Regions from separate parts of the Pseudoalteromonas sp. SD03 genome, predicted to be linked through region 1. Evidence: predicted binding sites of a transcription regulator. Region 1 holds the regulator's gene; the other holds the start of a gene.
The links. Region 1 encodes LexA, which represses DNA repair genes until DNA is damaged. Its sites were predicted from a motif close to TACTGTATNNNNATACAGTA; they were not measured.
Positions count from the first base shown of each region.

Region 1 (7,702 bases):
CAACCTGACCATTATAGATTTGATTATCAAGCAACCAATAATTATTAGTGTCAAAATAACCATTTAACGAAACCAATACACCGGTTTTGTTCCACTCTTTTGGCAGCTGTTGTAACTCTGCCCAGCTCATTACGCCATGTTGTTGTATATTTTCAATGGCACTAAGCTGCTGTTGCTTTTGTTCTGCTCGCTGTAATTGCCAAAACCCTAGTCGCACACAAACCAATACCACAATAACAACCAAGCAAATTGTTATTATTGAGCTAAGCTTTTGTTTGTTAAATACAACTAACTGCATAAGGGTATAATCCAGTGATTATTAAAATTATTATTGTTCTACTGTTATTATTTATATTATTTAATTTATTTCGTGCTTTATTAATTATGGTGTCAGGGAAAACCAATGGACGCCCTATGTCTCACTTTTTAGGGCGTCGGGTGTTATTTTCTGTTGTGGTATTAGTGATGGTGATTGCCGCACTAAAACTTGGTTTTATTAAGGCAAATCAGTCTCCCTTAATCACTAAAGCACATACACAAATACAAACAAACACAGCCAAACAACATCAACAAAATGCCAGTACCAAGCTGCAGCTTGAAAGGCAAAGTGCTTATCTTTAGTGAAATGTCCTTTCATAATGCGTAAAAACACCACCAATAAAATAATTGTTCCTAAGGTGACGTGCATGCCGTGAAAGCCGGTTAACAAAAAGAAGGTATTGCCATAAATGCCCGCATCAAGGGTTAAGTTAAGATCGTTATAAGCATATATATACTCTTCTACCTGCAGCCCTAAAAAGCACACTCCGAGTAAAATGGTCGCTCCCAAGCATACTTTGAGTGGGGTACGTTTATTATTTTCCATCGCCACATGGGCAAAATGTAAAGTTACCGACGAGGCCAGCAAAATAAGGGTGTTGATAAGCGGCAACCCTTGCCAGCCCATCGCTTGGGTCGAAGTGCCTCCTGGGGTATTTAGCAATGGCCACATGGCTTCAAACGTCGGCCACAATACTTCATTTGTCATGGCGTTGTTATCCGCACCTCCAAGCCAAGGCACAGAAAACATGCGAGCATAAAAAAGCGCCCCAAAAAATGCCATGAAGAACATCACTTCTGAAAAAATAAACCAGCTCATACCTTGCCTAAAAGAACGGTCCATTTGTGCAGAATAAAGCCCTTGATCAGACTCGTGTATGACATTTTTAAACCAGCTAAACAGCATGTAAAGGAGTACAGCTATACCTACGTATAACAAGTAAACGCCATTACCACCCTCTTTGCCCATATCCATTACGGTTAAGGCTGCGCCTACCGCAATAAAAAATAACGCAACTGCCCCAACTATTGGCCATGGACTTTGCTCTGGTACATAATAATGTTCATATTTTTGATTCATTTTATTTGCTCCTAGTTTTTCACTAGTTTTATAAGCTAGTTATTACTGGCTACTAGCCGCTCGCTAATATCAAATACGGTATAAGACAGGGTTAACTCTTCTACATCACTGGGTAATTCAGTATCTACATAAAACAATAATGTAAACTCCAGCTCTTCACCTGCCTTTAACGGTTGCTGATCAAAGCAAAAACACGCTATTTTGTGTAAATACTTGGCCGCTTTTCCTGGTGCTACCGACGGTATAGCCTGCATTACTTTATCTTCATTACTGTTATTTTTAGCGCTAAACTTAACTTCACGCATAGCCCCAGGCTTTACATCTACACTGTACTCTTTAGATTTAACTTCAAAAGGCGCACCACTTTGCGCATGCGTAGTGAAACTAACGCTGACTTCTCTATTTTCAGTGACCAAGGTACTTTGCTGTGCCTGCTCTAACGAGGGCTTACCATTAAGCCCCGTTATATCGCAAAACACGTCATACAAAGGGACCATGGCAAATGCAAATGCAAACATTGCAATGCAAATCACCACCAGCTTTTTTAATAACGGCAAGTGAGTCATTATTTAATGTCCGGCGGCGTTGAGAACGTATGATAAGGCGCAGGTGAATCAACTTCCCATTCAAGCCCCTCAGCTCCATCCCAAACTTTTGCAGGCACTTTGTCGCCCCCTTTTGCACATTTATACACAACCACCACAAATAATAATTGCGATAAACCAAAGGCAAACCCACCTATACTAATAATGGCGTTAAAATCAGCAAACTGTAGCGCATAATCTGGAATACGGCGTGGCATACCGGCTAACCCCACAAAATGCATTGGGAAAAACAGCACATTTACACTTATTAACGACAACCAAAAATGCCATTTTGCTAAGGTAATATTGAACATGTTTCCGGTCCATTTTGGCAGCCAATAATAAGCCCCCGCCATAATAGAAAACACCGCGCCCGTTACGAGTACATAATGAAAGTGTGCAACCACAAAATAGGTATCATGATATTGGAAATCGGCAGGTGTAATCGCTAGCATCAACCCCGAAAAACCACCTAAAGTAAACAACACAATAAATGCGATACTAAACAGCATTGGCACTTCAAAGCTAATAGACCCGCGCCACATAGTCGCTACCCAGTTAAATACTTTTACGCCGGTAGGTACCGATATCAGCATAGTCGCGTACATAAAAAACAACTCACCCGCCACGGGCATACCAGTGGTAAACATATGATGCGCCCACACAATAAAGCTCAACAAGGCAATGGAGGAGGTGGCATACACCATAGAGGCATAACCAAATAGTTTTTTACGTGAAAAGGTGGGAACAATCGTAGAAATAATGCCAAAGGCAGGCAAAATCATAATATAAACTTCAGGGTGACCAAAAAACCAAAAAATATGTTGGAACATCACCGGATCGCCACCACCAGCGGCATCAAAGAAACTGGTCGCGAAGTATTTATCGGTGAGCACCATAGTAACTGCACCAGCAAGTACCGGCATAACTGCAATAAGTAAAAACGCCGTGATCAACCATGTCCACACAAATAACGGCAGCTTCATCCACGTCATACCCGGAGCACGCATATTTACTATGGTGACCACCACATTAATGGCCCCCATAATCGAACTAATACCCATAATATGCACAGCAAATACAAACATTGCTGTGTTGTCGTTACTATAAGTGGTGGAAAGCGGCGCGTAAAAGGTCCAACCAAATGCAGGGCCACCACCAGGCATAAATAATGAAGCTAATAGGATTAAAAACGCAAACGGTAAAATCCAAAAGCTCCAGTTATTCATTCTCGGTAAGGCCATATCTGGCGCACCAATCATTAGCGGGATCATCCAGTTTGCCAAGCCGGTAAAGGCTGGCATAACCGCACCAAACACCATTATTAAACCATGCACTGTGGTCATTTGATTAAAAAAGTGAGGATCAACCAGTTGTAGGCCCGGCTGAAATAACTCAGCTCGAATAACCATCGCCATTGCCCCACCAATTAAAAACATGGTGAGTGAAAAAACTAAATATAAGCTACCTATATCTTTATGGTTGGTTGTAAATAACCAGCGCTTAAAGCCTGTGGCAGGTTGATGGGCATGATGAGCCTCATTGGTATTAGGTTGTTCTGCAATGCTACTCATTATTTAGCCTCCCCATCAGCATCCAGTGCCGCTTGTATCTCGCTCGGTTGAATTACATCACCAGTGTCATTACCCCACGCGTTGCGTTTATAGGTAATAACAGCTGCTATTTGCTTGATTGATAATTGCTTTGCGAAAGACTGCATAGCCGTACCTGGTTTACCGTGGAGCAAAATATCTATATGCCCTTTGATATCACCTATGACTATTGGGCTGCCTTTAAGAGCCGGAAAAACACCCGGCAAGCCTAATCCTGTTGGCTGATGGCACGCCGCGCAGCTCGCCATATAAACCTGCTCACCAAGCGCCATCAGCTCTTCTTTTGGTACAACTTGGTCTAATAACGCAGCGTCTGCTGCAGCTGCTTTTTGCTTGGCTTGTTTAGCCTCTGCTAACCACGTTTTGAAGTCTTCTTCAGTTTTAGCTTCTACCACAACAGGCATAAAACCATGATCTTTACCGCAAAGCTCTGCACACTGCCCACGGTAAGTACCAACCTCATTAATATTGGTCCATGTTTCATTAATAAACCCAGGGTTTGCATCTTTTTTAACGGCAAAGTCAGGCACCCACCATGAGTGAATAACATCATCTGAAGTCATTAAAAAACGTACTTTTTGATTAATTGGTAGTACCAGCGGTTTATCGACCTCGAGTAAATAATTCGGGTTTTTATCAGCAAGGTTGGTTATTTCATTTTGAGGTGTAGCTAGCATGGAATAAAACTCAACGTCCTCCCCCATATACTCGTAATGCCACTTCCACTGTGAGCCTGTAATTTTAATGGTGAGATCAGCTTTGCTGGCATCCTCCATGGCAATTAAGGTTTTAGTCGCAGGAATGGCCATAACAATTAATATGACAAAAGGGATCGCAGTCCACAGTATTTCTACTTTGGTGCTTTCATGGAATTGGGCAGGGACAGCCCCTTTAGATTTGCGATGATGAATGAGTGCCCAAAACATAATGGCAAACACGATCACCCCAATCACACAACATATTAAAAAAATAGTCATGTGCAGTTGGTATACATTATTACTTATATCGGTTACGCCTTTACGCATATTATATTGGCTATTAGCAAGCACATTCTGCGAAAAAACAAACAATATAAGCCACAAGGAAGAACTCAGCTTACCCATGTGACGGCTCCTTTGATGCTATTGCTGACGCAAAGCGAAGAGGCATACGGCTTAAACGCCTATTCGTTATTTTTATTTTTTATAAGGGTGCTGGATTTAGTAAATGTGTGTTCTCAAAACGACTAAGCTGTGAGTTATTTTTATTCCAGCTCTTTAATAACTAGTTAAAAAATAAACAATAAGCAAGGTGAGTATGAAAAATAAACAAGGTGTATTTTTTAAAATGCGCAGCTAAAAAAATAGCAACTAGTCAGGCAATTAATCTAAGAGTCAGGTTTAGTAAGGGGTGTATTGAAATTACAGGATAGAAATATAAAAAATTGTTAACTTAAAAAAGCAGAGTAAATTTGTTTATTTATAAAGTATTTAGTGATTTTATTTATGATAGGAGAAGCACTTAACAACATATAGTCATACATTTGATAAGTTAGACATTGTGCTGCTAACAAACCCAGCGCCTAATCACTATTAAGCGCTAAATTATGCTTTAATACTACATCCAGTCAGCGTTACGAATAACACCTACCGCTAAGCCTTCAATATTGAACGACTCATTTTCTAAATCGACCTCAATAGCTGAAAACTCATCATTTTCAGCATGTAAGAGTACTTTTCTGCCCGCTTTTTCTAAACGCTTCACGGTTACATCGTCGTCAACACGGGCAACAATAACTTGTCCATTTTCGGCAACTTGGGTTTTATGCACAGCAAGTAAATCACCATCCATAATACCAATGTCTTTCATACTCATACCGTTAACACGCAATAAAAAATCGGCCGCAGGTTTAAACATTAAAGGGTCAATTTTACAGTGGCTTTCTACATGCTGTTGCGCCAATATAGGCTCACCGGCAGCCACCCTGCCAATTAAAGGTAAGCCTAACTGCTCTGGCTCCTCTTCTTCAACAAGCTGAATGCCCCGACTCGCGCCTGGCTTCATTTTAATCACACCTTTTTTGGCCAGTGCTTTTAAGTGTTCTTCTGCAGCATTCGCACTTTTAAAACCCAGTGTTTGTGCAATTTCGGCACGTGTAGGAGGCATACCAGTGTCTTTAATAAACACTTTAATGAGTTCGAGTATTTGCGCTTGGCGTTTCGTTAATGGTCGCATACAACTGGTTTTCCATACAGTACAATTAACTGTGAGTATATACAGTTATTTAAAAATCGCAAATATAAATTAATGCCTTATATGCCGTTATCATCAAACAATAACCTACTTTAAAAGCAGGGTGATAAATGTAATTATTAGCAACGCATTATCATATTAATAAATTTTAATTCTCAATTACTTATCCAAGGAGCTAGCATGAGTATTTGGCATCAACCGATTACATTAGAGTTTTGTAAGCAATTAGATCAAGGTATTACAGGCCAAGGGACACTCATGAAAACCATGGGAATAGAAATCAGTGAAATTGGTGATGACTACTTAGTGGCAACTATGCCGGCAATTCCAGAGCATCATAACCCTATGGGTATCGTTCATGGTGGTGCAAATGTGGTGCTTGCTGAAACAGTAGCAAGTTATGCCGCTAATTTTGTGGTTGATTTCAATCGGTTTTATTGTGTTGGCCAAGAGATCAGTGCAAGTCATTTAAAGGCATCACGCAATGGCACATTAACGGCCACAGCGAGAGCTTATCATATCGGCAAGCGCAGCTCGGTTTGGGATATTAAAATAACCAATAGCCGCAATGAGCTTTGCTGCGTATCACGTATGACCGCAGCCGTAGTAGAGCGAAAAGGCTAGTAAGTCAATTAACCAAGGTTGAAATTAAATTACTTTTCGAAAGGGTAAATAGTAATTTCTACGCCTGCACCAATTGCAGATATACGTAACAAGGTATCTGCATGTAAGGCTTGGTTAAAGCATTTTGGCGAAGTGCCAGACTCAAACCCAATATCGAAAGTTCTGCGTGAACAACTCAACCATTGCTTTAATGCATTGCGTGAACACGACTCGATTAACTCACACAAGTGATTAATCGCTTTATCTGGCGTGGTTATTTCACCTGCAACCTCAATGCGAGCAAGTTGACGGTATTCGTCTTTATCATAATGTAAAATAGTTGCGACCTTTTTTAAATCAGCAACTAATACGCTAATATCTTGCTTTGACTCAAGCTCTAGATCTACATTTAAAAATTGAATTTCCGACATTATCTCGTTTTTACCCTCTATTAATCTCATTGCAAACTTTAACGCAGTTTTACCGTTATACCAAATCAACAACGCAGGAATCACTGCATTAACGCGTTTTTAGCGTTAGCCTCTGAATATTGCCCACTATTTACTCCTAAAAAACGCCCTACACAAAATACGCAAATTAAAATTAAAGCATGCCGGCGGCAGTTTACTTTTTTATTCTAGGCCTTAAACTAGCCGCTCCTGTAGTTCACGTATGTGATGGATATGATTCGGTTTATTTTAGCTTTGTTGGCTTGCTGTGCTTGTTTTTCAGCAATGGGCGAACAATTTACGCGGTTTTCGAGTGCCAAAAAGCACTTAATTAATACCCTTCCCGAAAACGCTAAAAGTATTTATTGTGGTTGCGATATAAAAAAACAAGGCAAAAAGTTGGTACCCGACCCTACCCATTGTGGCTACGTGCCTCGCAACACACTAACCCGCTCAGGCAAAGTAAATCAACGTGCCCTGCGAATTGAATGGGAACATATTGTCCCTGCATGGGAATTTGGTCACCAGTTACAATGTTGGCAAGATGGTGGGCGTAAAAACTGCCGCAAAGTTAGCGCTAAGTTTCGCTTGATGGAAGCCGATATAAACAATTTAGCCCCTGCAATTGGTGAAATTAACGCCGATCGCTCAAACTACCGCTTTGGCATGTTAGCCCAAAACGCGACGCAATATGGTCGCTGTGAGGTTAAAGTTAATTTTAAACAACGTGTTGTTGAACCGCCTGTTCATGCACGTAAACGCATTGCCGATGCGTACGCTTACATGCAAAAAACGTATGGTTTAAAAATTTCAGCTAAACAA
Region 1 is NZ_CP162514.1:3,339,327-3,347,028, forward strand. Features, by position in the region: gene ABZP26_RS15595 (SURF1 family protein) at 1-298, opposite strand, end outside; gene ABZP26_RS15600 (DUF2909 family protein) at 313-621, shown strand; gene ABZP26_RS15605 (cytochrome c oxidase subunit 3) at 524-1,399, opposite strand; gene ABZP26_RS15610 (cytochrome c oxidase assembly protein) at 1,435-1,965, opposite strand; gene ctaD (cytochrome c oxidase subunit I) at 1,965-3,557, opposite strand; gene coxB (cytochrome c oxidase subunit II) at 3,557-4,699, opposite strand; gene lexA (transcriptional repressor LexA) at 5,193-5,810, opposite strand; gene ABZP26_RS15630 (PaaI family thioesterase) at 6,009-6,452, shown strand; gene ABZP26_RS15635 (hypothetical protein) at 6,482-6,862, opposite strand; gene ABZP26_RS15640 (endonuclease) at 7,115-7,702, shown strand, end outside.

Region 2 (7,702 bases), on a different replicon from region 1:
GAGGAATTTTATATGAATAAACAATTTAACGATGCTCTGATAAAAGTACCTCAATTAACAATAGGGTTTTGGATAATAAAAATACTCGCGACTACGTTAGGTGAAACAGGTGGTGATGCTGTTTCAATGTCAATGAATTTGGGCTATTTAGTTGGAACTGTAATCTTTATGTCCTTTTTTATTGCTGCTGTTATTATGCAAGTAAAATCTACAAAATTTAGCCCGTTTATTTATTGGATCACTATTATTGCATCAACGACAGTGGGGACAACACTTGCTGATTTTGCCGATAGATCGTTGGGAATTGGGTATTTAGGAGGTTCAACTCTATTAGCTACTCTCTTAATTATTACATTAGCTATTTGGTATAGAACAATTGGAAGTATCAGTGTTTCTTCTATTGACAACCCTAAAGCTGAATCGTTTTACTGGTTAACCATTATGTTTTCTCAAACACTTGGGACTGCACTGGGAGACTGGACTGCTGATACTGCTGGATTGGGTTATATTGGAGCTGCATATATTTTCAGTACAGGCTTAGGAATTGTATTAACCCTATATATGTTCACTAAAGTATCTAGAACAATGTTATTTTGGCTTGCATTTGTTTTGACTCGTCCCTTAGGCGCGGTTGTTGGTGACTTTTTAGACAAGCCTGTTGCGCACGGTGGTTTGGAATTGAGTAGATATTCAGCTACCGCGACACTACTGTTTGTAATAGTAGTTTTGATCATACTTCTACCTCAACGACCTGCTTTAAAACAACATTAATGTCTAATTATCAGTTTTAATTAAGCAATTCTTAAGTTTAACCTAATACAGTAAACATCGTGTTATTCACTAAAAAGAATTGCGATGTTTACTTCTATCTACAGCTTTATCAGACCATTCCTACTATTCTCTGTTTCTGTCATGCTATTCCTAACCTTAGTACGAACAGGGTTGGCTATCTGGCAATTAGATAGATTTAATGACTTAAATAGTATATGGAGCCTAATCACAAATGGCTTTCGTATAGACTTAAGTAGCGTAGGTTACTTATGCGCCATCCCGGCGTTATTGCACCCTTGGGTGTCAAAAACTAGATTTCAAGAATATTGGTCATTGGTTTTGCGAATTTGGTTTTTGATCTGCTTTATGGGCATATTGTTTTTTGAATTAGCAACGCCCGCATTTATCAATGAATACGGCTTTAGACCAAACAGGCTATTTATTGAATATCTAGCTTATCCTGATGAAGTGTCTAAAATGCTGGTGAATGGTCATTTGATAACAATATTGATAGTGTTTGCTCTATTGCTATTTCCTGTTAAAAAAATATGGCAGTTTACTGATCACGTAGTCTCTAACAAAGTAAAAGAAGATAACGCAGCAATCGGAAGTAGGCTGGTTTCTTGTTTGATGCTTTTTGTAATAATTGCTTTATCTGCACGAGGGACATTAGGCCACAGACCAATCAATCCTGCCTTAGTGTACTTTTCCACTGACCCACTAGTTAATTCACTTACATTAAATTCGACCTACAGTGTTGCTTATGCGCTTAATCAATTCGGTGATGAAAAAAATGCAGCTAAGTTGTATGGCAAGATGGAAGATGATCGAGTTATTGAGCTAGTTCGTCAGGAGTCAAAACAACCTTTAGACAGCTTCAAAAACGATAACTTACCCACTTTAAGTAAGCGCTCTCCGAGCTTTAAGGGGCAACCAAAAAACTTGGTAATTATCCTTGAAGAAAGCTTAGGTGCCCAATATGTATCATCTCTTGGTGGAATCCCGCTGACACCTGAAATTGATAAATTAAATCAAGAAGGTTGGGCATTTAAACGATTATACGCAACAGGCACTCGCTCCGTTAGAGGTATTGAAGCGGTTATAACTGGCTTTACTCCAACTCCCTCTAGGGCAGTAGTTAAGTTAGACAAATCGCAAAAGGACTTCTTTACTATTGCATCTCTGCTAAAAGAAAATGGTTATGAGACTCAATTTATTTATGGTGGAGAAAGTCATTTCGACAACATGAAAAGCTTCTTTCTAGGAAACGGTTTTACAGACATTGTTGACTTTAATGATATTGAAAACCCACAATTTGTAGCGTCTTGGGGGGCAAGCGATGGTGATTTGTTTAATCAAGCTGATATTGAGTTAACTAAGCTTCATAACGAAGGAAAACCATTTTTTAGCTTCATATTTACGTCAAGTAACCATGATCCATTTGAAATTCCTGACGGTATTGTTACCTCTATCCAGTATAGCGATAAACAATTGACGAAGTATGATGACAAAGAATTACTGCGCCATAAAGCCATACAATATGCAGATTATGCCTTAGGACAATTTATTGCAAAAGCAAAGATGCAAGCCTATTGGGAAAACACAATATTCCTCGTTGTTGCCGACCATGATGCAAGAGCAATGGGTAAAGATCTTGTTCCTATTAACAATTTCCATATTCCGGGTGTGATCCTAAACTCAGGTAAAGAACCCACTTTAGATCAACGAATAGTCAGTCAAATCGATTTAGCACCAACTCTTTTGTCATTAATGGGTATAGAGAATATTTCACCAATGTTAGGTCAAGACCTAACAGTTCCAACGGCTTCTAATAGAGCTATGATGCAGTATGCAGAGAATTTTGCTTATATGGTTAATGATGAAGTAACCATCCTTCAGCCAAGTAAAGCACCTTTGAACTTTCAATATAATTATGAACTCAACACACTATCACCAATAGATGTTAATCATGATACTTCAGAAATTGCATTGGCCCATGTATTGTGGGGAAGTTTGGCGTATAAAAACTATTGGTATTCTCAGCAGGGAAAATAATACTCAACGATAAGTTTAATCAAAAATGAGATGGTGAACATCTGTAGTCGCAATTAGTTTTAAGATGTAATATTGCAGTCGAAAGACCGAAAATGGCACAGAGCCGTCCGTTGGCTCTAACTCATTTCTGTCCAAAAATGCGCTAAAGTGGCCGTCGGCTTCTCGTTCAAAGCCCAACTTCCATACTAATCCATAGAAAATCAGAGCCCTTCTTCAGATCTCTTATAGTTTACTCAAAAAAGTCCACCTTTACGTTAATGACATAAATAGATTTTGAGGCCAGTCTTTATTTAATAATATTCCACACAATAGTTTTCATAAAATAGTAATATCTCATTAAAGGTGAAATCTCGATAATTCATTGTTTTGCTGAAGTAAAAACGATATTAGCTTAGTTAAGCTCTCATTTAACATTTAAATTTCTTGGTAAGCTTTGCAAGCTGAATTATACTGTATAAATAAACAGTATAGAGGTGCGTATGTTTGTTATTCCAATTTTTATAGAGGCCGGTATTACAGGATTTGAGTCTCCCGCAGCAGAGTACACAGAGCTTGGGATTTCGCTCGATGAACTCATAATAAAGCACCCTAATGCGACATTTATTGGTTTAGCATCGGGTGAATCAATGCAAGATGTAGGGATTTTCGATGGTGACTTACTTGTTGTAGATAGAGCTGAAAATGTGAGTACTGGCGATGTAATAGTTGCGAGTTACAACGGGACTTTTGTGTGTAAAATAATAGATAAAACAAACCGTTTACTCATTTCTGCTTCTAAAAACTATCAGTCTGTTTATATCTCTGAAGGTGATGATTTTAAATTAGAAGGTGTTGTCACATCGAGCATTCGTCTTCATAAGAATAAAGCCGAGCTGAGTCGATGTTTGCCCTCGTAGATGCTGTTGCTTTTTATGCGAGTGCAGAAAAGGTCTTTGACCCCTCTATTCGCTTTAAACCAGTTGTGGTTCTAACAAATAACGATGGGTGTATTTGCGCCATATGCCCTATTGCCAGAAAGCTGAACATTCCTAAATTCCAGCCTTACTTCAAAGTTAAAAACTACCTAGAGCAACATAATGTAGTTGTTCGCTCATCAAACTATGAGCTGTATGCTGATTTGAGCGAGAGAATGATGACGGTCATAAACCGCTTTTGTGATGACCACTATGTATATAGTATCGATGAGTCTTTTCTTCGCTTTACTGGCTTCACTAAAATCATTGATGACTGGGCCGACTATGGACAAACAATACGCCGTGCTGTTTGGCGTGAAACCGGTCTACCGGTTGGTGTAGGGTTTGGTACGACGCCTACGCTAGCTAAAGCCGCCAACCATGCAGCTAAAAAACTGTCCGGCTATAACGGTGTTGCTGTTATCAACGATGAACATTCTCGCCAAGCAATATTGATGCGAATGGATGTCACTGATGTATGGGGCATAGGCTCCCGTCTAGGAAAAAAGCTTAAGTTCATGGGGATTAACACGGCATGGGAGCTCGCTTGCCAAAACCCAAAAGCCATGAGAAGAATGTTCAGTGTTGTCGTTGAGCGAACAGTCAGCGAATTAAACGGTATTGCGTGTTTAAGTTGGGATGAAGTAAAGCAGAATAAAAAAGAGATATACTCTACAAGAAGCTTTGGTGAAAGAGTCTGTGATATAACAACATTAAAATCAGCTCTCGTTACGCATGCTGCCATTGTTGGCCGCAAACTGAGGAAACAGCAGTCTTTAGCAAAACGTATCGTTATATTTGCTGCCAGCTCACCTCACGAAGAATTTTATTATAAAAAATCACTTCTTTACGACTTTCCCATACCGACATCGGATACCAGCGTTATGGCTAAAGCCGTTTCGGATGTCATAAATGATATTTTTAAAGTAAATACGCGCTTTTATCGCTGCGGTATTGGTGCAATAGAATTAGAGAGTGAGTTATTCCAACAGGCTGACATGTTTTCTGTCAGCGAAGATAAACCAAGGATGATGGAATGCTTAGATGCTATAAATAAACGTTATGGCGTGGGCACTTTATCACTCGGCAGTGAAAAGCTTACACAAACATGGAATATGAAGCGTGCTTTCTTATCACCTCACTACACAACACGTTGGTCAGACATCCCTATTATAAAGTGCAATTAAATCGGTTATTGTATATTTATCAACCCTAGTTTTAGACAGTGACGTTATTGGTTAAAAAAATCAGGTATAAGGAATTTAAATGAAAGCGCTAATATTAATACTAACTTTGATGGCCTCCAGTAGTGCCTCAGCTCACAGTGGTCGAACGAATTCAGAGGGTTGCCATAACGATAAAAAGCGAAACGAGTATCACTGCCATAGCGGTAAAAGCAAACCAACATCCAGTACGCCAAATATAAATAAACCAGTGCCACAAGGCTTTGGGGTTGGCTCGCTTAATTATAATAGAAAAGATTGGCCACACTGGGTTGATGCCGATAATGACTGCCAGGATGCAAGGGCTGAAATACTCATTAGAGATTCAAAGTCACCAGTTAAATTTAAACGAAATAAGCCCTGCAACGTTTCTTGGGGTGAATGGATAGACCCATACACTGCTCAAACATTTTATAAAGCCTCAGATATCGACATAGACCACATTGTCCCCTTAGCTCATGCTCATGAGATGGGTGGCAAATACTGGACTCGAGAGCAAAGAAGATCGTTTGCCAACGACTTTGAAAATCTCTTAGCTGTGGAAGATAACGCCAACCAATCTAAAGGCGCTCAGCCGCCACATGAGTGGATGCCCCGAAATAAGCACTTTCATTGTAAGTACGTAAAAAAATGGAGACACATAAAAATTAAATATGGACTCCAAGAAAACCTTATAGAAAAAACATTTATAAACAATTTAATTAGTTCAAATGGTTGCAACTAGCAGCAGATGACCAACAAGGAGACGCCTCTAATTTGGGTCCCAAATTAACCAAGCCACTACAATACTGTTATTTGGCTGGAATATGGAAAATAATAGCCTAAGTATTTACTAGAAAAAGTCGAGAAACTGTTTACTGTAGTGGTCAATAAGATTTTAAGTTTCAAGGAAGCTTTTGTGAGAGATAAAGAGAAAATTGCGGTATTTATTGATGCAGATAACGCACCTGCTCAAAAGATAGATAAAGTGCTATCCGAGTTGGCGCGATATGGTGTAGTCAACATTCGTAAAGCATATGGAAATTGGAAAAATCAAAACCTGAAACCGTGGGAAGACGTGCTTCATGAATTTGCAATACAGCCGATGCAACAGTTCGATCTTACCAAAGGCAAGAATGCCACAGATATGGCATTAGTAATTGATGTTATGGATGTGCTGTATACTAAAGACATTGATGTTATTTGCCTGGTGTCGTCCGATTGTGATTTTACTCCCTTGGTAACTCGTTCTTTGGCTGATGGTAAATTTGTGATTGGTTTTGGTGAACGTAAAGCACCACTAGCTTTCGTTAATAGTTGTTCACTATTCCTCTATCTTGACGAAGATAGCGAAAAAGACCCTCCTATACAAAAACAAAAAAAGAACATAAAAAGTGACACCAAGTTAATTAATTTGCTTAGGCAAGCAATTGAGGCTGTCGAAGAAGACGATGGCTGGGCCATGTTAGGACCAATCGGTACACATATTTCAAATCACGCATCCTTTGACCAGCGTAATTATGGCTTTAAGAAGTTGAGTGATTTATTTCAAGCTATAGATTTGTTTGAGATGAAAAAAACAAATGGCTCAGTTTTATGGATTAGGGATAAAAAGAAAGCAAAACAACTTAACAAATCAAGGTAAGGCGCTTTATTAATATCCGCTTATGGCACTTAGCCGAACTTCGGCAAAGAGCGAGAAGCAGACGGTCAGATAAACTCTTTTTTGGACAAATATGAGTTTGGACGAATGCGTGCTTTTTGCGTCCTTTGTTGAAGCGTTTGTTAGGTATTCTCTGCTTTGAGCTTTTCTATTTCCCTTGAAATAACCTCTTCTGTTAAACCATGCTGTTGCCAGATGTGTAAGTAGACACCTTCTATAAATTGGTCCCATTTATTGAATAGCTTTATCAATTCAGTTAATTTTTTAATCATTTTCATACGTCCTGACTCAGTATGAAATTGACCCATCGAATCAAAAAAATAATCATGAGCCAACCAATTTCTTTTATTTAAGGCTTGTTTCAATTCCGCTAACATCTCATCAGAGGTACTAAGCTCTTTTTTTACCATCCCCAACAAGCGACCAAATGTTTTTTTATTTACGTCGTCAAAAAGAGCATCCCATTCTTCTTGAGTCACTATATTTTTATTAGTGAGAGAGTATGTAAAAGCTAAATTCACCAAAGCTTTTTCTAAACATTGCGCCGAAAATGAAGCCAAACCAAAAAAAGCATAAACTTCTTTTTCATCGAATGATTCTGGTTCTGGAATTTCTTTAGGTTTAATTTTGATATAAATGTTGTCCCGCTTGCGCTGTTTGTTAGGCATAACTAGTGTGATTCTCCATACGGTGAAACATAGTCTGCATCAATGCCCTCATCCCCAATACCAGTACGAGCAACTTCAATATCCAGTTTTTCGCAGACAATTCTAAGGGCGTCAAAGAGTGGTTGAGACATTCTATGCCCAGCAATAACCTTCTTGATTGGTTTTTTTAGTTTATAAAAACTATCCGTTGTAAGGATCCGTATTTCTTTTTCATACGACCAAGCGTCATATTTAGAAGATAGGACAGCCCTTGCTACAGAAGAAGGATCTGCACTATTTGATTCGTTAACGCCAGCAAATACACCTCTGTAAGTAATATCTACTACTTCATCCTCTGTAGCATCGATTTCAAACTCGATAGCCACTCCTGAAAAACCACTGGCGTAGTGA
Region 2 is NZ_CP162515.1:234,264-241,965, forward strand. Features, by position in the region: gene ABZP26_RS17505 (membrane protein) at 13-771, shown strand; gene ABZP26_RS17510 (LTA synthase family protein) at 856-2,826, shown strand; gene ABZP26_RS17515 (LexA family protein) at 3,306-3,722, shown strand; gene ABZP26_RS17520 (Y-family DNA polymerase) at 3,707-4,966, shown strand; gene ABZP26_RS17525 (DUF1524 domain-containing protein) at 5,046-5,726, shown strand; gene ABZP26_RS17530 (NYN domain-containing protein) at 5,901-6,626, shown strand; gene ABZP26_RS17535 (hypothetical protein) at 6,767-7,312, opposite strand; gene ABZP26_RS17540 (DUF2971 domain-containing protein) at 7,315-7,702, opposite strand, start outside.
Region 2: a site for LexA is predicted at 3,275-3,294, ahead of ABZP26_RS17515 (LexA family protein). Genes of this name have one in related genera too.